DNA from 3 places in the Streptomyces sp. NPDC058092 genome. Region 2 is predicted to be linked to each of the others. Evidence: riboswitches for the same ligand, from Rfam matches in the RefSeq annotation. Region 2 holds a riboswitch; each other region holds the start of a gene.
The links. A riboswitch is a leader RNA that binds a small molecule or an ion and turns the genes downstream of it on or off. The one in region 2 is predicted to bind thiamine pyrophosphate.
Positions count from the first base shown of each region.

Region 1: it holds a riboswitch for thiamine pyrophosphate, as region 2 does, so the genes downstream of both, thiC (phosphomethylpyrimidine synthase ThiC) here and ACFVV1_RS18255 (thiamine ABC transporter substrate binding subunit) in region 2, are expected to answer to the same signal.
Region 3: it holds a riboswitch for thiamine pyrophosphate, as region 2 does, so the genes downstream of both, thiO (glycine oxidase ThiO) here and ACFVV1_RS18255 (thiamine ABC transporter substrate binding subunit) in region 2, are expected to answer to the same signal.

Region 1 covers NZ_JBHVSY010000002.1:170,790-178,533, forward strand. Annotated here, with positions in the region: gene ACFVV1_RS04485 (LacI family DNA-binding transcriptional regulator) at 287-1,399, shown strand; gene ACFVV1_RS04490 (metallophosphoesterase) at 1,558-2,631, shown strand; gene ACFVV1_RS04495 (hypothetical protein) at 2,813-3,637, shown strand; gene ACFVV1_RS04500 (GNAT family N-acetyltransferase) at 3,712-4,299, opposite strand; gene thiC (phosphomethylpyrimidine synthase ThiC) at 4,444-6,258, opposite strand; TPP riboswitch at 6,251-6,384, opposite strand; gene ACFVV1_RS04510 (YibE/F family protein) at 6,455-7,744, shown strand, end outside.
Region 2 covers NZ_JBHVSY010000010.1:36,568-44,311, forward strand. Annotated here, with positions in the region: gene ACFVV1_RS18235 (LOG family protein) at 79-1,161, shown strand; gene ACFVV1_RS18240 (SRPBCC domain-containing protein) at 1,197-1,649, opposite strand; gene ACFVV1_RS18245 (ABC transporter ATP-binding protein) at 1,796-2,821, opposite strand; gene ACFVV1_RS18250 (ABC transporter permease) at 2,824-4,437, opposite strand; gene ACFVV1_RS18255 (thiamine ABC transporter substrate binding subunit) at 4,599-5,711, opposite strand; TPP riboswitch at 5,785-5,901, opposite strand; gene rlmN (23S rRNA (adenine(2503)-C(2))-methyltransferase RlmN) at 5,957-7,063, opposite strand; gene ACFVV1_RS18265 (phosphatidate cytidylyltransferase) at 7,166-7,744, opposite strand, start outside.
Region 3 covers NZ_JBHVSY010000024.1:90,743-98,486, reverse strand. Annotated here, with positions in the region: gene ACFVV1_RS31560 (hypothetical protein) at 1-61, opposite strand, end outside; gene metF (methylenetetrahydrofolate reductase [NAD(P)H]) at 112-1,029, opposite strand; gene thiE (thiamine phosphate synthase) at 1,143-1,796, opposite strand; gene ACFVV1_RS31545 (Rv2175c family DNA-binding protein) at 1,918-2,283, opposite strand; gene ACFVV1_RS31540 (NAD(P)/FAD-dependent oxidoreductase) at 2,379-3,632, opposite strand; gene ACFVV1_RS31535 (hypothetical protein) at 3,661-4,005, opposite strand; TPP riboswitch at 4,057-4,170, shown strand; gene thiO (glycine oxidase ThiO) at 4,168-5,349, shown strand; gene thiS (sulfur carrier protein ThiS) at 5,346-5,618, shown strand; gene ACFVV1_RS31520 (thiazole synthase) at 5,621-6,415, shown strand; gene pknB (Stk1 family PASTA domain-containing Ser/Thr kinase) at 6,527-7,744, shown strand, end outside.

The DNA.
Region 1 (7,744 bases), on a different contig from region 2:
TCGTCCCGTGCGGCCGGGGACGGGGGGGGAGCGCTTCCCTCCCTGACGCGCGCCGGTGGCTCACTCCGTGGCGCGCGTCCCCCGAAGAGGTGAGATGAGACCTCTTCGAGACATCGACCATTTAGTAGGCCCCTCGGCTTCGACGCATGACACACTACGGTCAACATCGCCAACGACCTTGGTTTTCAAGGCATTTGATGTTCAATGATCATGCAGAAACGTGCCTGTCAACGAGTGAATATGCGGCCGGGCCAACCTGCCTTCCGAGCCCTACTATCGGCTCGCCATGACAGCAGCAGGGAAGCACCAGGTGAGCCGGACGGAGACACCCCGGCGCGGCGGCCGGCAAGGACGAGCGGGAATCCGGGATGTGGCCGCCGCCGCCGGGGTCTCCATCACGACCGTCTCCGACGCGCTCAACGGCAAGGGCAGGCTCCCGGACGCCACCCGCCGCCATGTCCGTGAGGTCGCAGAGCGCCTGGGCTACCGCCCTTCCGCCGCGGCCCGAACCCTCCGTACCGGCAAGTCCGGCCTCATCGGCCTGACCGTGACGACCTACGGGGACGAACCCTTCACCTTCACCGAGTTCGCCTATTTCGCCGAGATGGCCAGAGCGGCCACCTCCGCCGCGCTCGCCCGCGGCTACGCCCTCGTCATCCTGCCCGCCACCTCACGCCACGACGTCTGGTCGAACGTCGCTCTCGACGGCACCGTCGTGATCGACCCCTCCGACCAGGACCCGGTCGTCACGGAACTCGTACGCCAGGGGCTGCCCGTCGTCTCGGACGGCCGGCCGGCCGGCACCCTCCCCGTCACCGCCTGGGTCGACAACGACCACCGGGCCGCCGTGCTCGACCTCCTCGACCATCTCGCCGCCGCCGGAGCCCGCCGCATCGGCCTGCTCACCGGCACCACCACCGACACATACACCCGTCTCTCCACCACCGCGTACCTCCACTGGTGCGAGCGTGTGGGCCAGGACCCGGTGTACGAGTCCTACCCCGCCCACGACCCGTGCGCGGGCGCGGTCGCCGCCGACCGGCTGCTCGCCCGCCCGGACCGGCCCGACGCCGTCTACGGGCTCTTCGACCCCAACGGCACCGATCTGCTGGCAGCCGCCCGTCGATACGGCCTGCGCGTCCCCGAGGACCTGCTGCTGGTCTGCTGCAGCGAGTCCACCGTGTACGCGACGACCGAGCCCCCCATCACCACCCTCTCGCTGAAGCCGCGCAGAATCGGCACGGCGGTCGTCCAGCTTCTGATCGACGCCATCGAAGGCGTGGAACACGACGGGCCGGTGGAGCAGGTCATACCGACGGAGCTCATCGTCCGGACGTCCTCGCAACGCCGTCCACCCCGCACCACGGTCAGTGCGCCCCGCTCCCCCGCCGGGGATTGATCAGGCGATTTCGGACCAATCGGCCGGTGAACCTGACGTGCGCCCGGATTCACCACCCCTGGTGCGTCACAGAGCACGATTCGCATTCCTATGATGGGCGCACGACACCGCGGACCGCCCCGACCAGCAGGGCCCGTCAGGTGTACGGCGGCGCGACGGTGGTGGAGGGGTCGATGACACAGGGGGCCGGTCAGGAACCCGTGGTGCGGACTGCGACGTTGCGTGACTTCCGCGTACCGCCCTATGCGCAGACTCCGATGCCGCCTTCACCGCCGCACCCGGGCAACGCCGTTCCGGGAGACGGGCTGCCGGAGGGGTACACCCCCACCGCACGCGACCTTCCGGTGATCAACCGCGGTGACACCGCCCAGGTGCGGGCCGTCCTCGACCCGCGGCCCGCCCCGGAGCCGGGGCTCGGACCGCTGTACGTCGTCGGCGACGTCCACGGCTATCTGGACGAGCTCCACGCCGCCCTCGCCGAGCAGGGCCTCATCGACGCCGCGGGCAACTGGTCCGCGGGCAATGCCCGGCTCTGGTTCCTGGGCGATTTCACCGACCGGGGACCCGACGGCATCGGCGTCATCGACCTGGTGATGCGCCTCTCCGCCGAGGCCGCGGCCGCGGGCGGCTACTGCAAGGCCCTGATGGGCAATCACGAACTGCTGCTCATCGGCGCCAAGCGGTTCGGCGACACCCCGGTCAACTCCGGCGCCGGCACCGCCACCTTCCAGGCCGCCTGGCTGCTCAACGGCGGCCAGAAGAACGACATGGAGCGGCTCCAAGACGTCCACCTCCAGTGGATGTCCCGGCTCGACGCGATCGTCGAGGAGGACGGGCATCTGCTGACACACTCCGACACGACGGCATACCTCGACTACGGCAGCACCATCGAGGACGTCAACGACACCGTGCACGCCATTCTCACGCGTAACGACGCCGACGAGTGCTGGGACCTCTTCCGGAAGCTCACGAAGCGGTTCGCCTTCCGCGACGAGGCGGGGCCGCAGGCCGTACGGGAGCTGCTGTCGGCCTACGGCGGACAGCGCATCGTCCATGGTCACAGCCCCATTCCGTACCTCCTCGGCGAGGTCGGCTCGGAGGACGGAGAGGACGGTTCCGGTCCCGTGGTCGACGGCCCGCACGTGTACGCGGACGGACTCGCCATCGCCATGGACGGCGGAGTGACCATGGCCGGAAAGCTACTGGTCGTCCAACTGCCCCTGCATGACTGACGTCCATCAGGGAAGACGCTCCACGACCTGACCACGCCGACCACCGGGCCTATTTACGGAAACCCCCTGTCACCCCGTGCCGTGGGCGCTCTACCATCGGCGTATCAGTAGCAGGCTCTCCTCCGTTTCCGCCCAACTGCCCGGTCCGAGCGGGCATTCAGGCCCAACGGAGCATCGGGGGATGCACATGAACAGCGCTCCGCACCTGCTGGCCGAGGACCGCCCCGAGTACGAGCGGATCCTCGACGACGCACTGCGCCACGCCCATGAACGACCGGATCTGGCCGCGGTCGGCAAGCGGCTCAACGCCGTGCAGCTGCGCACCATGGCGCTGGACGCCACGGCGCTGATCAGCGCGACGGCCGCCACCGAGTACGAGCACTATGTGAAGGCCCGCGAAGAACTGCGCGGACCGGACGAAGGAACGGACGAGGACACCGGTCCCGGGTCCGGCATAAACCGTCAGAGCCAGTCGGGCGCCGGCATAGGAGCGGTCGTCACGGTTCTGGCACCCGTGCTCGCCGGCACCGCCGCGTTCATATTCCTGCTGGCCGGCTATCTGCTGAAACTGCTCAGCCCGCCGCCGTCCTTCGCCTCCACCATGGTCGCCGCAGGCTGGTTCTTCGCGGCGGTCATGGCCGCCGCCATCCTGGCCGCCGCCGTCGGACTGCTCGTCACCGCACTGCGCAACGGGTCGACGTCGCAGCCCGCCGAGGATTCCGGGGGCGAGCTTCCGGAGGATGTGGCGCGCGCCAGGGAGGCATGGCGCCACGCCCTGCTGGAGCGCGGCATCCTGCCGTTCCTCAGGGACGCGCTCGCCGACCCCGAAGCCGGCCCCGCGGCACGCACCCCGCACCGCTCGGAGAACCGCATCCCGAAGATCGGCTACAGCCGGCCGGACTTCACCAGCCCCGACGACGGCCCGGCGGCGGGCCCCCGCCCGACCTTCACCAGCCCGGACTTCACCAGCCCCGACTTCGGCGGCCCGGAGCATGAACCGGACTGACCGGATCCGGGGAACACGTACCCCCACCAGGGACACCGCGTCGGCCAACGGGCCGCGCGCCGGGCCGGCGTGGGTCAGCGGTCCCATGCCTTCGGGCGCGCCAGCGCCTCCCACTCGGGACGGAGCAGTGAGAGCACCGCGACGTCATGGCGGCGCCCCCGGTGCAGACACGCAGATCGCCGTATCCCCTCCTGGACGAACCCCGACCTGAGGAGAACGGCGAGCGCGGCCGCGTTGTCCGTGTGGGTGACCGCCTGAAGGCGGTACATGGGCAACTCGCCGAACGCCAGGTCCGTCAGCGCGTCGACTGCGTCCGTGCCGTATCCGCGACCGCGGTGCTGCGGAGCCAGCAGCAGCTCGACCTCGGCCGTACCGTCGGCGACATCCTGTTCGGTCAGGGCCACGTGGCCGACAGGCGTGCCGTCGGGAAGCACGACGACGAAGTCGTCACGGTCCTGGTCGTCGTGGCCGCGCTCGATGCGTTCCCGCAGCGACGTGAGCGAACGTGGCCAGATACCCATCGCATGAGCGGTTGCCGGATCGGACCGCCACTCCTGCAGCAGTTCGGCGTCATCGACTTCCACGGGAACGAAGGCGACGTTCCGCCCTCGCCAACACGGCTTCCGGTCCGCCTCGTTCGCCTCCGCCGCGCTATCGCTCATGCGCGGAGCCTACGGACACGCAACCGCCCTGATCACCTGCTTTTGGCACCGAGCGTCCGGAGCCTGCCGTGCGGACGCGGAGAGCCGCGGCCGAGTGGCGAAGACCTGCTGCGGTCTTCGCCCCTCGGCCACGCGTCGGACCGATCAGTCCGCGATCGGCAGATAGACCCGGTTGCCGGCTGCCGCGAACTCCTTGGACTTCTCCGCCATGCCCGCCTCGATCTCCGCCTGCGAACCGCCGTGTTCACGGCGGATGTCCTGGGAGATCTTCATCGAACAGAATTTCGGCCCGCACATCGAGCAGAAGTGCGCGGTCTTCGCCGGTTCGGCGGGCAGCGTCTCGTCGTGGAACTCCCGCGCCGTGACCGGGTCGAGAGCCAGATTGAACTGGTCCTCCCAGCGGAATTCGAAACGGGCGTCGGAGAGCGCGTCGTCCCAGTCCTGCGCCCCCGGGTGCCCCTTGGCGAGGTCCGCCGCATGGGCTGCGATCTTGTACGTGATGACGCCGGTCTTCACATCGTCGCGGTTGGGCAGGCCGAGGTGCTCCTTGGGCGTGACGTAACAGAGCATCGCCGTGCCCCACCACGCGATCATCGCCGCGCCGATGCCCGAGGTGATGTGGTCGTACGCCGGAGCGACATCGGTGGTCAGCGGGCCGAGCGTGTAGAACGGCGCCTCCTCGCAGATCTCCTGTTGGAGGTCAATGTTCTCCTTGATCTTGTGCATCGGGACATGGCCCGGGCCCTCGATCATGGTCTGGACGCCGTGCCGCTTGGCGATCGTGTTCAGTTCGCCGAGCGTGCGCAGTTCGGCGAACTGGGCCTCGTCGTTGGCGTCGGCGATCGAGCCGGGGCGCAGACCGTCGCCCAGCGAGTACGTCACGTCGTATGTGGCGAGGATCTCGCAGAGCTCCTCGAAGTGCTCGTACAGGAAGGACTCCTTGTGGTGCGCGAGGCACCACGCCGCCATGATCGAACCGCCGCGGGAGACGATGCCGGTCTTGCGTCGGGCGGTCAGCGGGACGTACGGCAGGCGCACGCCGGCGTGGACCGTCATGTAGTCGACGCCCTGCTCGGCCTGCTCGATGACGGTGTCCTTGTAGATCTCCCAGGTCAGCTCCTCGGCCCGGCCGTCGACCTTTTCGAGCGCCTGGTAGAGGGGAACGGTGCCGATCGGCACGGGGGAGTTGCGCAGGACCCACTCACGGGTGGTGTGAATGTTGCGGCCGGTGGAAAGGTCCATGACCGTGTCGGCGCCCCAGCGCGTCGCCCACGTCATCTTCTCCACCTCCTCCTCGATGGAGGACGTCACCGCGGAGTTGCCGATGTTGGCATTGACCTTCACCAGGAACCGCTTCCCGATGATCATCGGTTCGATCTCGGGGTGGTTGACGTTGGCCGGCAGTACGGCCCGGCCCGCGGCGATCTCCTCGCGCACCACCTCGGGCTCGGTGTTCTCCCGGATCGCCACGTATTCCATCTCCGGGGTGATCTCACCCCGGCGGGCATACGCGAGCTGGGTCACCGGCTGCCCGTTCCGGCTGCGGCGGGGCAGCCGGGGCCGGCCGGGGAAGACCGCGTCGAGGTTGCGCAGCCCTTCCCCATGATCTCGGCTTCGCTCGAGCAGGGGAGACCCCATTTGCGGCGAGGTGTGCTTGAGCCCGTCGTCCTCGGGGCGCGCGGGGCGGCCCGGGTACTCCTCGGTGTCGCCGCGCGCGATGATCCAGTTCTCCCGCAGCGGTGCGAGCCCGCGACGGACATCGGTCTCGGTGCTGGGATCGGTGTACGGACCCGACGTGTCGTACAGCGTCACGTCCTTGCCGTTGGTGAGGTGCACCTGACGGACCGGCACCCGGAGGTCCGGGCGTGAGCCCTGGACGTATCCCTTGTGCCAGCCGATGGACTTCCCGGCCTCGTCACTCTGGTTCGAGGCAGGCGTGCGTGCGTCCGATGTGGTCATGAGACCTACTCCCTACGCCGGCATTACCCGGTAACAGGTTCGGCGGTCGGCGCAGCCTGTCCCGTACGGATGTACGGATATCAGCGCCCTCTCAGCCCGGTGCTCCGAGCTCCCGCGTGTGCAAAGGTTCCTCCACGCTAGCCCCCTGTCCGGCCTAATGAACAGAGGGCCCCTCTCTTCTTGCGATGATCGGCCGGTGACGTCCCCCCAAATCGACTCCGAACCGCGAGGCCATCAGCACGGCCACTCGCACAGCCATGGTCCTGCCGCGCCCGTCTCGAAGCATCTGCGCAAGGTCATCGCGGCCGTGCTCATCCCGTTCGCCACCGCGGTCGTCGTCGGCCTGGTGGTGCTCTGGCCGGGCGGTGCTCCTCCGCACGAGCGGACCGGTGTCGGTTTCGACCGGCAGACCCAGCAGGCGAAGGTGGTGAAGGTCGACAAGGTGGACTGCAAGGACGTGAACGCCGCCCAGATGCCCATCAGCGGTGAGACCACCCCGCCGTCGGGGAGCGCGCCGGGGCTGTGCGAGAAGGCCACCGTCGAGGTGACGACCGGTCACGACAAGGGCCGGACCTTCGTCGAGATCGTCCAGCCCGACGCACCGCGTCAGTTGCGCCAGGGTCAGGGCGTGGTCGTGGCGTACGCCCCCGACGCACCCCACGATCTGCAGTACTCGGTGACGGATGTGAACCGGAAGTTCCCGATGGCGCTGCTGGCCGGGATCTTCGCCCTGGTCGTGGTCGCGGTGGGCAGGATGCGTGGGGTGATGGCTCTGGTCGCGCTCGCCGTGTCGTTCGCGGTACTGACCCTGTTCATCCTCCCGGCCATCCTCCAGGGCTCGAATCCCCTGCTCGTCGCGGTGATCGGGGCCAGTGCGATCATGCTGATCGCGCTCTACATGTGCCACGGTCCGACCGCCCGCACCTCGGTCGCGGTGATCGGCACACTGATCTCGCTCCTGCTGATCGGGCTGCTCGGATCGCTCTTCATCGGCTGGGCGAGCCTGACCGGCAACACCGACGACAGCACCGGCCTCATCCACGGCCTGTACCCGCACATCGACATGAGCGGCCTGCTGCTGGCCGGTGTCATCATCGGTTCGCTCGGGGTCCTCGACGATGTGACGGTCACCCAGACCTCGGCGGTCTGGGAGTTGCACCAGGCGAACCCGACGATGGGTGCGCGGGGGCTCTACAGGGCAGGGATCAGGATCGGGCGCGACCACATCGCCTCGGTCGTCAATACGCTGGTGCTCGCCTACGCGGGCGCGGCGCTGCCGCTGCTGCTGCTGTTCTCGATCGCCCGGAGCAGCGTGGGGGCGGTGGCCAACAGCGAGCTGGTGGCGGAGGAGATCGTACGAACACTGGTCGGCTCGATCGGGCTGGTCGCCTCGGTGCCGGTGACGACGGTGCTCGCCGCGCTGGTCGTCTCCGCGGACCGCACAGGGCTCGGCGCGGAAGCCGGAGCTTCAGCACCCGTACGGACC
Region 2 (7,744 bases):
GTGGAGAACCCGGACGACAGCAAACCCGTACCCGGTCCGTCGGGACCGTCCGACCCGTCCGGCCCGTCCGGTCCGGAAATCGAGTCGCTCGCCGCATTCGATTCGGCGGTCGCCGCCGGAACGCTGGCCGGACACCGGGTCCAGTCCGTCGACCTCACGGACCGCAGCGCCGCTCTACTGGCCGCCGACACGTCCGGCACGGTCTTCCTCGGCTGCCGGATGGCGCCCGAAGCTGCGGCGAAGGTCCGGGCCGACGGCGCGATCGTCTTCCCGCCGGTGCCCGGGCTGCCCTTCGATCCGTACCGGGGCCTGCTCTACTCCCCCGACGCGCTCTACGAAGGGCTGACGGACGGCGGCTACGCGGCGACGCCCGACGCCCGCGCGTACCGCTGGTTCCAGGAGACCCGGGCGAGCGGCGACGCCTTCGCGTCGATGCTGCGCGCGCTCCACGACGACGCGGTCTCCGACGCGCTGGACGAACACCTCGTCGGCGCCCGCGTCGTCGGGGTGATGGGCGGCCACACCACCGCTCGCGGCAGCGCGTGGTACGCGGCGGCGGCCCGGCTGGGCCGGACGCTGGCCCGGGGCGGCCTGACCGTGGCGACCGGCGGAGGGCCGGGCGCGATGGAGGCCGCGAACCTCGGGGCGTACGCGGCGCCGCATCCCGATCCCATGCTGGACAAGGCCTGCGGGATGCTGACCGCGACCCCCTCGTTCCTCCCGTCGGTCACCGCGTGGGCGCTGGCCGGCTTCGCCGTGCGGGAACGCTGGCCGGGCGGCGGCGGCTCGGTGTCGATCCCCACCTGGTTCTACGGACACGAGCCGCCGAACCCGTTCGCCGACCACATCGCCAAGTACTTCGCCAACGCCCTGCGCGAGGACGGGCTGCTCGCCCGCTCCACGGCAGGCGTGATCTTCCTGCCGGGCGCGGCCGGCACCGTACAGGAGATCTTCGACAACGCGACGCCGAACTACTACGGCTCGCGCGGCGGACCGACCCCGATGGTGCTGGTCGGCAGCACGCACTGGACACGGGAGCTGCCCGCCTGGCCGCTGCTGCGCGCGCTGGCCGACGGCCGGACGATGGGGGCCCGTATCGCGCTCGTCGACACGGTGGACGAGGCGCCCGAGGCACTCGCCCGGTTGTCGGCGGACCCGTGACCGCGAGCCGACCCGTGACCGGAACCGGGTCGGATTCAGCGGGAAGCGAGACGGGCCACCAGCGCGTCGAAGAAGGCCTCCCAGCCGTCCTCGGCCGCCGCGTACTGCTCGGCCGTGAGGTTGCCGCCGCGCTGCGCGAAGACCATTTCGGTGGTCTTGGAACCGCGGTCGGTGAACGTGACGGTGACGGTCTCGCCCTCGATGTCGGCGGGCGCGGTGGCGTCCTTCAGCGTGAACACCAGCCGCTCGGGCGCGACCACCTCGCGGTAGACCCCGTGGAAGGGCATCTCGGTGCCCGGCACCACGATGACCAGGCTCCAGGCGCCGCCCGGCCTGACGTCCATCGAGACCCGGTCGAGCGGAACCTCGGCGTCCCCGCCGTACCAGGCGGCGAAGTGCTCCGGGGTTGTCCACGCCTCGAAGACGCGTTCGCGCGGGGCGTCGAGGATGCGGGTGATGTCGATGCCCTCGCGTGCTGAACCGGTCATTGTTCCCGTCCTTCGATGAGTCGTTCCGGACCTTCCGCGTGTCCCCTCCAGCTTGCACGGACACCACGGGAAACGGCGGGCGGGACCGGCGGACGCCGCTCGGCCGGTCCAGTGAGCGCGGCCACCGCCGGGCCACGCGAGTCCGGTCAGAAGGCAGCGGGCAGGACGACGGTCTCCGCCGCGTCGAAGCCGACCCCGACCGCCGCACCCTCCTCCGGCGCGTCCCGCAGCGCGCACTCCGCCTCCAGCACCGGACCGCCCTCCGGCATCAGCTGTACGGCGACGTGGTTGCCCCGGAACGTACGCGTCCCGACCGTGCAGCGCAGCCCGTCGACCGGAGCACCGATCCGGATCCCGGCGGGGCGCACCAGCAGATCGCACGCCCCCTGCGGCGAGCCCTCGGGCACCGGCACCATGCCCCACACCGTGTCGGCGGCCGTGCCGGTCACCGTCGCCTCGACCACGTTGTCGAAGCCGAGGAACCGGGCGACGAAGGCGGAGGCGGGCCGCTGCCAGACCTCCAGCGGGGTGCCCACCTGGGCGATCCGCCCGTCGCGCATCACCACCACCCGGTCGGCGAGGGCGAACGCCTCGCCCTGGTCGTGGGTGACGGCGAGCACCGTCGTACCCAACCGCCCGAAGAGCGTGCGCAGTTCGACGACGAGCCGTTCACGCAGGCCGCGGTCGAGCTGGCCGAGCGGCTCGTCCAGCATCAGCAGCTTGGGGCGCGGAGCGAGCGCCCTGGCGAGGGCGACACGCTGCTGCTCACCGCCGGACAGCGCGGCGACGGCCCGCCGTTCGGCGCCGGGCAGGCCCACCAGGTCGAGAAGTTCGCCGACCCGGTGCTCCTGATCGCGCCGCGACACCCCGCGCATCCGCAGCCCGAAGGCGACGTTGGCGCCGACGTCCCGGTGCGGGAACAGCTGGTGGTCCTGGAACATCAGGCCGAGACCGCGCCGGTGCACCGGCACCCCCGCCTGGTCCGCGCCGTCCAGCAGCACCCGGCCGCCGTCCGGCGGATGCAGTCCGGCGACCACCCGCAGCAGCGTCGACTTGCCGCTGCCGCTCGGCCCCAGCACGCATACGATCTCGTGCTCGGCGACCTCCAGATCCACCCGGTCGAGCGCCGCACGCTCGCCGAAGCGGACCGTGGCCGATTCCAGTGTCAGCATCTCTAGAACTCCCCGGACCGGTCCGTGCGCATACGTTCGAGCAGCAGCAGCGACACCGCACAGACTGCCATCAGAAGGGTGCTGAGGGCCATCGCCTGGCCGTAGTTGAGCTCCCCGGCCCGGCCCAGCAGCCGGGCCACGGCGACCGGCAGCGTCGGGCGGTCGGGCCGCGCGATGAACACCGTCGCGCCGAACTCACCGAGCGACACCGCGAACGCGAAGCCGGCCGCGACCAGCAACGCGCGTCGTACCAGCGGCAGATCGACCTCCCGCCAGGCCCGCAGCGGTGACGCTCCGAGCACCGCGGCCGCCTCCCTCAACCGACCGTCCACCGCGCGCAGAACCGGCAGCATGGTCCGTACGACGAAGGGCACACCGACCAGCGCCTGGGCGAGCGGCACCAGAATCCACGAAGTACGCAGATCCAGCGGGGGCTTGTCCAGGGTGATCAGGAAACCGAAGCCGACGGTGACCGCGGACACCCCGAGCGGCAGCATCAGCAAGGCGTCGAAGCCGCGCACGAGCCGGCCCGTGCGCCGGGTCAGCGCCGCGGCGGCGAGCCCGCCGATGACCAGCGCGATGGCCGTCGCGACCAGTGCGTACTGAGTTGAGTTCCAGACCGCTTCGAGCGGCGCGACCAGGAACGTACCGCCGCCCGCGTCCACGGACCCCAGGGCGCGGTAGTAGTCGAGGCCGTGGCCGCCGGGCGTGGCCAGCGAGCGCTCCACCAGCACCCCGAGCGGCAGCAGGATCAGCACAAGCACGGACAGCAGCACCCCGCAGAGCAGCGCCCACTGCCCGGCGCCGCGCGGCCTGCGGGCGGTCTGCGCGGGGTCGACCAGTTTCAGCGCGGTCTCCCTGCGCCGTACGGTCCACGCGTGCACGGCGAGGATCGCGCCGACCGCGGCGAACTGCACCAGCGTCAGCACGGCGGCCGTCGGCAGGGCGAGCAGCTGGGCGGTCTGCCGGTAGATCTCCACCTCCAGCGTGGCGTATCCCGGACCGCCGAGGATCTGCACGACGCCGAAGGAGGTGAAGGTGAAGAGAAAGACCATCAACGCGGCAGCGGCCACGGCGGGTGCGAGGGCCGGCAGGGTGACCCGCCGCCAGGCGGCGAACCGCCCGGCGCCCAGCACCCGGGCGGCCTCCTCCTGTCGCGGGTCGAGCTGTGACCACAGCCCGCCCACGGTCCGTACGACCACCGCGTAGTTGAAGAAGACATGGGCGAGCAGAATCGCCCAGACGGTGGTGTCGAGACGTACGCCCCAGAGCTCGTCCATGAACCCGCCGCGTCCCACCAGCGCCAGGAAGGCCGTCCCGACGACGACGGTCGGCAGGACGAACGGCACGGTGACGACCGCCCGCAGCAGTTGTTTGCCGGGGAAGTCGAAGCGGGCGAAGACATAGGCGCCGGGCAGCGCGATCAGCAGGGTCAGCGCGGTCGAGACGAGCGCCTGCCAGGTGGTGAACCAGAGGACGTCGCGGATGTCCGGCCGGGTCAGCACCTCGCCGATCCGGCCGAACTGCCAGACGCCGTCCGCCTTCAGGCCGCGGCCGACAATCGCGGTGACCGGATAGGCGAAGAACAGCGCGAAGAACGCGACGGGCACGGCCATCAGGCCGAGCCGCACCGCGCTCCCGCGCCGCGCCTTCGCGCGCACGAAGTCCGCGTGCCCGGAGCGGCCGCGCGGCTCCTCACCACGCGGCCCGTCCTGGTGCGCACCCGTCCCGCCCGAACTCTTCCCGCCCGCGTCCGTTCCGCGTACGGGGGTCTTCGCTACTTCACTACGAGCGAGGACCACGACTGGACCCACTGCTCACGGTTCTTGGAGATCTTGTCCGGGGCGACGGTCGTCGGCCTGTCCACCGTCGCGCCGAACTTCGTGAAGAGCTCCGGCAGATTCGCGCCCTTGGTGACCGGGTTCACGAACATGTTGAGCGGCATGTCCTCCTGGAACCTCTTGCTGATCAGGAAGTCCAGCAGGGCCTTGCCACCCGCCTCGTTCTTCGCACCGTTCAGCAGCCCCGCGAACTCGATCTGGCGGAAGCAGGTCCCGGTGGCGACCCCGGTCGGGGCCGCAGTGGGCTGCGGCTTCGCGTAGAGCACCTCGACGGGCGGGCTGGAGGCGTACGAGACGACGAGCGGCCGGTCGGCCTTGGCCTTCTTGCCCCCCGCGGAGCCGGAGAACTCCTCGTTGTACGCCTGCTCCCAGCCGTCGACGACCTTGACGCCGTTGCTCTTCAGCTTCTTCCAGTAGTCCTGGTAGCCCTTCTCGCCGTAGGTGGCGACGGTGCCGAGGAGGAAACCGAGGCCGGGCGAGGAGGTCTGGGCGTTCTCGGTGACGAGGAGGTTCTTGTACGCGGGCTTCGTCAGGTCCTCGAAGGACTGCGGCGGCGCGAGCTTCTTGTCGGCGAAGTACTTCTTGTCGTAGTTGACGCAGATGTCGCCGGTGTCGATCGGGGTGACCCGGTGCTCGGTGGCGTCGAGTTGGGTATCGGACGCCACCTGGTCGATGCCCTTCGCCTCGTACGGCGTGAAGAGGCCGCTGTCGAGCGCGCGGGAAAGCAGGGTGTTGTCGACGCCGAAGAACACATCACCGCGCGGGGAACCCTTGGTCAGGATCTCCTGGTTGAGCGCGACACCCGCGTCGCCGCTCTTCAGTACCTTGACGGTGTAGCCGGTCTGCTCGGTGAACTCCTTCAGCACGTCCTTGGAGGCGTTGAAGGAGTCATGGCTGACGAGCGTCACGGTCTTCGAGCCCGAGCTCTTCGTGGAGCCGGAACCGGAGTCCGACGTGTCGGAACTCCCGCATCCGGCAAGTGCGGTGACGCCGAGCGCGGCGGCAACGGCCGTCGCCGCGAGCTGCTTGGTTCTGCGCGTGGTGCTCATTGTGGATTCCTCCTGGGTTTTGGCCAGGAAGAGACGCGGCCCTGCCCACGGGAGGCGGGCAGGGCGCAACAGCATGAGTTGATGACCGAACTTCCTACCTGGAATGACCCGGGCGAGGTTCAGAGGGTCTGCGGCCGACCTGTCCTCGGTGCCGCACTCTCAGCGCTGTGGCGCTCCCCTGTCGGAATATGAAGTTGATTCTATGAAGTTGATTTCAGGCCCAGGTTACACGGGCCGTTCCGGCCTCAGCGCTCGGCTGCAGCCAGCTGCCCGCAGGCCCCGTCGATCTCCTGGCCGCGGGTGTCCCGCACGGTCACCGGCACCCCGTGTGCCGCGATCGCCTCGACGAAGGCCTTCTCGTCCTCGGGCCGCGAGGCGGTCCACTGGGAGCCGGGCGTCGGGTTCAGCGGGATCAGGTTGACGTGCACCCGCCTCCCCTTGAGGAGCCGGCCGAGCCGATCGCCGCGCCAGGCCTGGTCGTTGATGTCCCGGATCAGCGCGTACTCGATGGAGATGCGGCGACCGGACTTCTCCGCGTACTCCCACGCGGCGTCCAGCACCTCACGCACCTTCCACCGCGTGTTCACGGGGACGAGCGTGTCGCGCAGCTCGTCGTCCGGGGCGTGCAGCGAGACGGCGAGACGGCACTTGAAGCCCTCGTCGGCGAAGCGGAGCATCGCGGGCACCAGGCCGACGGTGGAGACGGTGATCCCGCGCTGCGAGAGCCCCAGCCCGTCCGGCTCCGGGTCGGTCAGCCGACGGATCGCGCCGACCACCCGCTTGTAGTTGGCGAGCGGTTCGCCCATGCCCATGAAGACGATGTTGGAGAGCCGTGCCGGGCCCCCCGGGACCTCCCCGTCGCGCAGCGCCCGCATGCCGTCCACGATCTGGTGGACAATCTCGGCGGTCGACAGATTGCGGTCGAGACCGGCCTGTCCCGTGGCGCAGAACGGGCAGTTCATCCCGCATCCCGCCTGTGACGAGATACACATCGTCACCCGCTCCGGGTAGCGCATCAGGACGGACTCGACGAGCGTCCCGTCGTGCAGCTTCCACAGCGTCTTGCGAGTGGTGTCGTCGTCACAACTGATGTGGCGGACCACGGACATCAGATCGGGGAACATCGCCTCGGCGAGCTTGTCCCGCGAACCGGCCGGGATGTTGGTCCACTCGGCCGGGTCGTGCGCGTACCGCGCGAAGTAGTGCTGCGAGAGCTGCTGGGCACGGAACGGCTTCTCGCCGATCGCGGCGACGGCTTCCTTGCGCTCGGCGGGCGTGAGGTCGGCGAGATGCCGCGGCGGCTTCTTGGCTCCGCGGGGCGCGACGAAAGTGAGTTCTCCGGGCTTAGGCATGGTCCATCCAGTGTCGCAGACAGAACAGTGAGGGCCCGCCGCCCTGTGGACAACGGACCCTCACTCGTAAAAGCCCAGGTCAGGAGAGTAGAGCTCGAGGGATCAGCCGGAGCCCACGAACAGCACCAGCAGCAGCCAGACCACCGGGGCGGTCGGCAGCAGCGAGTCCAGCCGGTCCATGATGCCGCCGTGCCCCGGCAGCAGCGTGCCCATGTCCTTGATGCCGAGGTCCCGCTTGATCATCGACTCGCCCAGGTCACCGAGCGTGGCACTGGCCGCGACCGCGAGCCCCAGCAGCAGCCCCTGCCACCAGGAACCGCCGTCGATCAGGAACTGCATGCACAGCGCACCGGCGACCATCGCGAAGGCGACGGCGCCGAACAGACCCTCCCGGGTCTTTCCGGGGCTGATGCGCGGCGCGAGCTTGTGCTTGCCGAAGCGCCAGCCGACGGCGTACGCACCCGTGTCGCTGACCACGGTCAGCAACAGGAAGGTCAGCACCCGCTGCGGCCCGTCGTCCGCGGTCAGGAGCATGGCGACGAACGTGGCCAGGAACGGCACGTAGAACGCGGCGAACACGCCGGCCGTGACGTCCTCGAGGTAGCCCTCCGGGGGCTCGGTCATCCGCCAGACGAGCACCGCGAGGGCGGTGAGCGCCATCGCCACCCAGGCTCCCTCGGC
Region 3 (7,744 bases), on a different contig from region 2:
CCTCACCGAGCAGCCACAGCGCGACGATGCCGAACGCGATGTAGAGGACCGTCCAGCCCATGCCCGCCCCCTCCTACGGCCACCGCCCCGGGTCGCGGCGGGTACGGCCGGTCAGGACTGCTTGTGCAGTCCGAGATTCTCGTAGATTTCGAGCGTCGCCGTCGAGTTGTTGAGCGTGATGAAGTGCAGTCCGGGCACACCCTCGGATCGCAGCCTCGCGCAGAACTGCGTTGCGAAGTCGATGCCAATGGAGCGTACAGCGGCGGGATCGTCCTTGGCGGCGAGGATGCGTTCTTTCAGCGCGGAAGGGAAAGACGCGTTGCTGAGCTGCGCAAACCGCTCCAACTGCTTGACGCTGGTCAGCGGCATGACCTCGGGAATGATCGGGGTTTCGCAACCCACGGCGACCACCCGGTCACGCATCCGCAAATAGTCGTCCGGATTGAAGAACATCTGCGTGATCGCATAGTCGGCACCGGCGCGGCACTTGTCCACGAAATGCCGGATGTCGGTGTCCCAGTCGGTCGAGCGCGGGTGCATCTCGGGAAATGCCGCGACGCCGACACAGAAATCTCCGGATTCCTTGATGAGCCGGACGAGATCGGCGGCGTACCGCACGCCCTGCGGGTGCTTGACCCACTCGCCCATCGGGTCGCCGGGCGGGTCTCCGCGCACGGCGAGGATGTTCCGGATTCCGGCGTCGGCGTACTGCCCGATCATGTTGCGCAGCTCGGCGACGGAGTGGTTGACCGCCGTGAGGTGCGCGACCGGGGTGAGGGTGGAATCGGCGGCGATCTGCTCGGCAACCCTGACCGTACCGGCCCGGGTGGAGCCACCCGCCCCGTACGTCACGGAGACGAAGCTCGGCCCCACCGCCTCGACGCGGCGCAGCGCACTCCAGACGTTCCGCTCGCCCTTCTCGGTCTTGGGCGCCCAGAACTCGAACGAATACGAAGTCTTGCCGGTCGCGAGGAGCTCACGCACCGTGCGCGCGTGATCTGTCCTGGTAGATGGTGTGCCAAGGGCCATACGGGCAGGTTAACCAGAGCACGACGACCACAGGACCGGACCAGCGCTAATTGCCCGAATTGACCGGTTGTTTGTCCACCCTTCGGACACCCGGCTTCGGGCATCCGGCCGGATCACGTCCCGGCGCGCACCCGGATTCGCTCGGCCAGCCCGGCGGTGGCGGCGGCCGGGTCTGCCGCCTCGGTGATCGCCCGTACGACGACCACCCGGCGCGCTCCGGCGTCCAGCACCTCGTCGAGATTGCCCGCGTCGATCCCGCCGATGGCGAACCACGGGCGGCGGGTGCCGAGCGAGGCGGCGTACCGCACGAGGTCCAGGCCCGGGGCGTGCCGGCCGGGCTTGGTCGGGGTGGGCCAGCACGGACCGGTGCAGAAGTAGTCCACACCTGGTTCGGCGACGGCCGCGTCGACCTCGGACTCGGCGTGGGTGGAACGGCCGATCGCCACGTCCTCGCCGATGATGGCGCGGGCGGCGGGGACCGGCAGGTCGCCCTGGCCGAGGTGCAGCACGTCGGAGCCGATGGCGTGGGCGACATCGGCCCGGTCGTTCACCGCGAGGAGCTTGCCGTGGCGCTTGCAGGCGTCGGCGAAGACAGCCAGGTGTTCGAGCTCCTCGGCCGCTTCCATGCCCTTGTCGCGCAGTTGGACGATGTCCACCCCACTGGAGAGGACGGCGTCGAGGAACGCGGGGAGGTCGCCCTGGCGCTTGCGGGCGTCCGTGCACAGATAGAGCCGGGCGTCCGACAGCGGCGCGCGAGGCGTGGACATGGTGCAGTTCCCCCTGGAGAGCGTGGTGGAGCCGGAGTGCCTGGTGGAGCGGTTGCCGGTTTCGGGGCGGGGCGCGGACCGCGCGGTGGTGCGCGGTCCGCCCCTCACCTACGGCCGGCGGTCAGACGGCGAGCGCCTGGGCGCGGCGCTTCACCTCCGTGCCGCGATTCTCGCTCAGTGCCTGGGCAGGGGTGCCCGGCAGGGTCGGGTCGGGGGTGAAGAGCCATTCCAGCATCTCTTCGTCGGTGTAGCCGTCGTCCCTCAGGAGCGTCAGGGTGCCGGAGAGGCCCTTGACCACCTTGTCGCCGTCGATGAAGGCGGCAGGCACCTGGAGCGCCCGGTTCTCACCACGTCGTACGGCGATGAGCTGGCCCTCCTTGACCAGCTGCCGTACGCGCGTCACCTCGACACCGAGCATTTCGGCGATGTCGGGGAGGTAGAGCCAGGCGGGGACGAGAGCATCGATCTTTGCGTCAATCTCGGTCACAGGGACAAGCGTGCCATCCCGGACCGACAGCCGGTAGCCGGGCCGACCGTACGGGGCTCCGGGGTACGCCGTCGGAGGGTCGCCCCGGTCAGCCGTCAGAGGGTCGCCGACTTGAGCGGTACGGAGGGGTCGGCGGCGCGCGCCGGATCGAGCCGCGCGCCCGCTTCGATGAGCTTGCGCCCCTGCGCCAGATCGCGCGGCCGGCCGACGGCGAGGACCGCGACCAGGACGCCGTCGCGCAGCCAGCACACCGACCAGGCGGGGCCGGCGGGATCGCCGCGCCACAGCAGGGTGTCGGCGCTCTCGTGGTGGCCCGCGTACTGCACGAACCGGTCGAACTGCTCGGACCAGAAGTACGGTACGGGGTCGTACGTCAGCGGCGCGGGGCCACCGCCGGCAGCGGCGGCGATGATGTTGGCGGCGGCGGTCCGCGGGCCCTGGAGGGCGTTGTCCCAGTGGTGGACGAGAAGGCGTTCGCCGTACCGGGCGGAGGGGAACGAAGCGCAGTCACCGACCGCGTACACATCGGGCTGCGAGGTGCGCAGCGCCCCGTCGGCGGTCACCGATCCGTCGGGGCCGAGCGCGATGCCGGAGCCGGCCAGCCAGCCGGTGGCGGGCCGTGCGCCGATTCCGACGACGACCGCTCCGGCCGGGATCGTACGGCCGTCCGCGAGGATCACCCGGCCCGGTTCGACGCGGGCGACCCGGGCTCCGGTGAGGAGTTCGGCGCCGCTCTCGGCGTACCAGGCGCTCATCGGGGCGGCGACCTCGGCGGGCATCGCGCCCGCGAGGGGCCGGTCGGCGGCCTCGACGACGGTGACGGCGCAGCCCGCGGCGCGGGCCGCGGTGGCGAACTCGGCGCCGATCCAGCCCGCGCCGACGACCACGACGCCGTGCTGCTCGTCGAGGACGGGGCGCAGCCGCGCCGCGTCGTCGAGGGTGCGCAGCAGATGGACGCCGGGAACGCCCTCGGCGCCGGGCAGGACGACCGGTTCGGCGCCGGTCGCGATCACCAGCACGTCGTAGGGCACGGGTCCCGACGGGGTGTCCAGCTCATGTGCGCCGGGGCGCACACCGGTCACTTCGCGGCCCAGTTGCAGATCGATGTCCAGCGCATCGAAGTCGACGTCGAAGGCGGAGTCCTCGGCCTCGCCGAGCAGTACCGCCTTGGACAGCGGGGGCCGGTCGTAGGGCTGGTGCGGTTCGGCGCCGATCAGGGCGACGGGGCCGGTGAAGCCCTGCTCCCGCAGGGCCACCGCCGTCTGCACACCGGCCATGCCCGCGCCGACGATGACGACGCGGCGCCCCGCGCCCCGGCCCGGCTGCTCTGACTGCTGCTGCTCGCTCACCCGTACACCTTACGCACCTGACGGTTCGTCAGGAAAGCGGGATCTCTTCCACCGTGCTCGTCCCGCTGCCCTCCTGCGACTCCCATTCCCATCGCTCGTCCAGCCTGACCCGGCCGTCCGCGAGATCGACGACGGTGGAGACACAGTGGCCGCAGGACGTCGTTCCGTCCTGCTTCAGCTGGACGTACCTGAAGTCGAGGGTGTCGTCGACGCGGGTGCCGACGAGATGGCCGCGGACCACGTCGCCGCCGGCGTACTCGGCCCAGATCCGGCCGCCCTCCTCGTGGTACGTGAAGCGGGTACGGGTACCGACCTGGCCCGGGGCCTGGTCGGCGACCGGTGAGAGGACGAGTCCGTCGAGCGAACGGGCCACGGTGGCTACTCCCTTACAGGGTCCGGAGGGCGGGGTCTAGGGTGGCCAACGTAAAACACTCGCGGGAGCCCGGACGCACCGGGCTGAGAGGGAGGCTGGGGCGGCCTCCGACCGTACGAACCTGATCCGGGTCATGCCGGCGAAGGGAGGGGCTGGACGCCCATGCGTTCTTCTCGGAACGGAAACGGATCCGACGTCCTGGTCATCGGGGGCGGGATCATCGGTCTGGTGACCGCCTGGCGGGCCGCGCAACGCGGACTGCGCATCGCGGTCGCCGACCCCGAACCGGGCGGCGGGGCCGCCCAGGTGGCGGCCGGCATGCTGGCCGCCGTCACCGAACTCCACTACGGCGAACAGATGCTGCTGGCCCTCAATGTCGCCTCGGCCGCCCGCTATCCGGCCTTCGCGGCCGAACTGGAAGCGGCGAGCGGGCGGGAGACCGGCTTCCGCGCCTGCGGCACCCTGGCCGTCGCGCTGGACTCCGACGACCGCGCCCATCTGCGGGAACTGCATGCCCTGCAGCAGCGTTCGGGCCTGGAGTCGGAGTGGCTCACGGGCCGCGAATGCCGCCGTCTGGAGCCGATGCTCGCGCCCGGCGTCCGCGGTGGTCTGCGGGTGGACGGCGACCACCAGATCGATCCGCGCCGGCTGGCCGCCGCGCTGCTGACCGCCTGCGAGCGGGCCGGGGTGGTCTTCCACCGCGGCCGCGTGGAGCGTCTGACGGTCGTTCGCGACCGGGCCGCCGGAGCCGTGCTCGCCGGGGGCACGGAGCTCGGCGCCGACCAGGTCGTGCTCGCCGCGGGCAGCCTCAGCGGCCGGCTGCCGGGGCTGCCGGACGAGGTCGTGCCGCCGGTCCGGCCGGTGAAGGGGCAGGTGCTGCGGCTGACCGTGCCCGCCGCGTACGCGCCCTTCCTCACCCGGACGGTCCGGGCCGTGGTCCGGGGCAGCCATGTCTATCTCGTACCGCGGGAGAACGGCGAACTGGTCGTCGGCGCCACCAGCGAGGAGATGGGCTGGGACACCACCGTCACCGCGGGCGGCGTCTACGAGCTGCTGCGGGACGCCCACGAGCTGGTGCCCGGCATCACCGAGCTGCCGCTCACCGAGACCCGCGCCGGTCTGCGCCCCGCCTCCCCCGACAACGCCCCGCTGCTCGGCCCCACCGCCCTGCCCGGCCTCCACCTCGCCACCGGCCACCACCGCAACGGCGTACTGCTCACCCCCGTCACCGGCGACGTCATGGCGGCGCTGCTGGCCGACGGCGAGCTGCCCGAGCCGGCCCGCCCCTTCACCCCGCACCGCTTCCCGCCCGCCGCCCCCGTACGTCAGGAGCAGCCCGCATGACCGAGCCCGCGCCCCTCTCCGAGCCCGCGCCCCGCCCCCGGCCCGCACCGCCCTCCGATCCCGTGCCCGTCCCCGTGGCCGTGAACGGCGAGGTCCGTCTCCTCGCCGCGGGCACCACCCTGGACGCCCTCGTCGCCACCCTGACCACCGCGCACTCCGGCGTCGCCGCCGCCGTCAACGAGGCCGTCGTCCCGCGCGGCCGGTGGTCCGCCACCGTGCTCGGCGGCGGTGACCGCGTCGAGGTCCTGACCGCGGTCCAGGGAGGCTGACGATGGCCGACGACCTCTTCACCCTCGGCGACGCAGCCTTCGGCTCCCGGCTGATCATGGGAACGGGCGGGGCACCCGGCCTCGACGTCCTGGAGCGTTCCCTGACCGCCTCCGGCACCGAGCTGACCACCGTCGCGATGCGCCGCCTCGACCCGACCGTGCAGGGCTCGGTGCTCTCCGTCCTCCAGCGGCTCTCCATCCGCGTCCTGCCGAACACGGCGGGCTGTTTCACCGCGGGCGAGGCCGTGCTGACCGCCCGGCTGGCCCGCGAGGCGCTCGGCACCGACTGGATCAAGCTGGAGGTGGTGGCCGACGAGCGGACCCTGCTGCCCGATCCGATCGAGCTGCTGGACGCCGCGGAGACCCTGGTGGACGACGGCTTCACCGTGCTGCCGTACACCAATGACGATCCGGTGCTGGCCCGCAGGCTCCAGGACGTGGGGTGTGCGGCGGTCATGCCGCTCGGCTCCCCCATCGGCTCCGGCCTCGGCATCCGCAATCCGCACAACTTCCAGCTGATCGTCGAACAGGCCCGGGTGCCGGTGATTCTCGACGCGGGCGCCGGGACGGCCTCGGACGCGGCGCTCGCGATGGAGCTGGGGTGCGCGGCGGTGATGCTGGCGTCCGCGGTGACCCGCGCCCAGGAGCCGGAGCTGATGGCCGCGGCGATGCGACACGCGGTGGAGGGCGGGCGGCTGGCGTACCGCGCGGGCCGGATCCCGCGCCGCCACTTCGCCGAGGCATCGTCGCCGGTGGAGGGGCGTGCGGCGCTGGACCCGGAGCGCCCGGCCTTCTGACCCGCCGGGACGCCGTGGACCACATGTTCCTGTCACGGCTCGGCTGCAGTACGGCCCCGGGACCGCTCCGGTCCGTGGGAGGTGTTCGTGGCGGCTCGTAGACTCGCATGCGTGGATACGACCCTCCAGGACCCTCTCGTCGGGCAGCTGCTCGACGGCCGCTACCGCGTCGATGCCCGCATCGCCGTGGGCGGCATGGCCACGGTCTACCGGGCCGTGGACACCCGGCTCGACCGGGTGCTCGCCCTCAAGGTGATGCACCCGGCGCTCGCCACCGACGCCTCGTTCGTCGAGCGCTTCATCCGCGAGGCCAAGTCCGTGGCCCGGCTCGCGCACCCCAATGTGGTCGCGGTCTTCGACCAGGGCGCCCAGGGCCAGTACGTGTACCTCGCGATGGAGTACGTCGCGGGCTGCACCCTGCGAGACGTGCTGCGCGACCGCGGTGCCCTGCAGCCGAGAGCCGCGCTGGACATCCTGGAGCCCGTCCTCGCCGCCCTCGGCGCCGCGCACCGGGCGGGCTTCGTGCACCGCGACATGAAGCCGGAGAACGTCCTCATAGGGGACGACGGCCGGGTCAAGGTCGCCGACTTCGGTCTCGTACGGGCGGTGGGCGCCGTCACCGACACCACCGGGTCGGTCCTGGGCACCGTCTCCTATCTCGCCCCTGAGCAGATAGAGCACGGCACGGCGGACACCCGTACCGATGTGTACGCCTGCGGTGTCGTCCTGTACGAAATGCTGACCGGTTCCAAGCCGCGCGCCGGGGACACCCCCGCCCAGGTCATCTACCAGCACCTCAACGAGGACGTCCCGGCCCCGTCGGCCGTCGTCCCGGGGCTCCCGGTCGCGCTCGACGACCTGGTGGCGAACGCCACCGCCCGCAACCCCGAGGTCCGCCCGTTCGACGCGGTGGCGCTGCTCGCCGAGACCCGTGAGGCCCGCTCCGACCTCACCGACGCCCAGCTGGACGCCGTACCGCCGCAGGCCCTCGCCGGGGCGCACGACGCCGCGGAGGACCGTACGAGCGTGATCCCGCGGCTGGTCCCGGCCGATCAGGGCGTCGCCCATCACACCAGCCGGCTGGAGATGCCCGCGCCGATGCCGCCGGGGCCCGCGCCGCGCGGACCGTGGCGCCTCGGTCCGCGGCGCTCCGTCATGGCCGCGGTCGTCGCCGTGCTGCTGGTGCTGGGGGTCGGCACCGGTGTCTGGTACATCAACTCCGGGCAGTTCAGCCGGGTGCCCGCGCTGCTCGGCCAGACCGAGAAGACCGCCCAGCAGCGGCTCTCGGACGCCGGTCTGGAACTCAAGGGCGTCAAGCGGTCCTTCAGC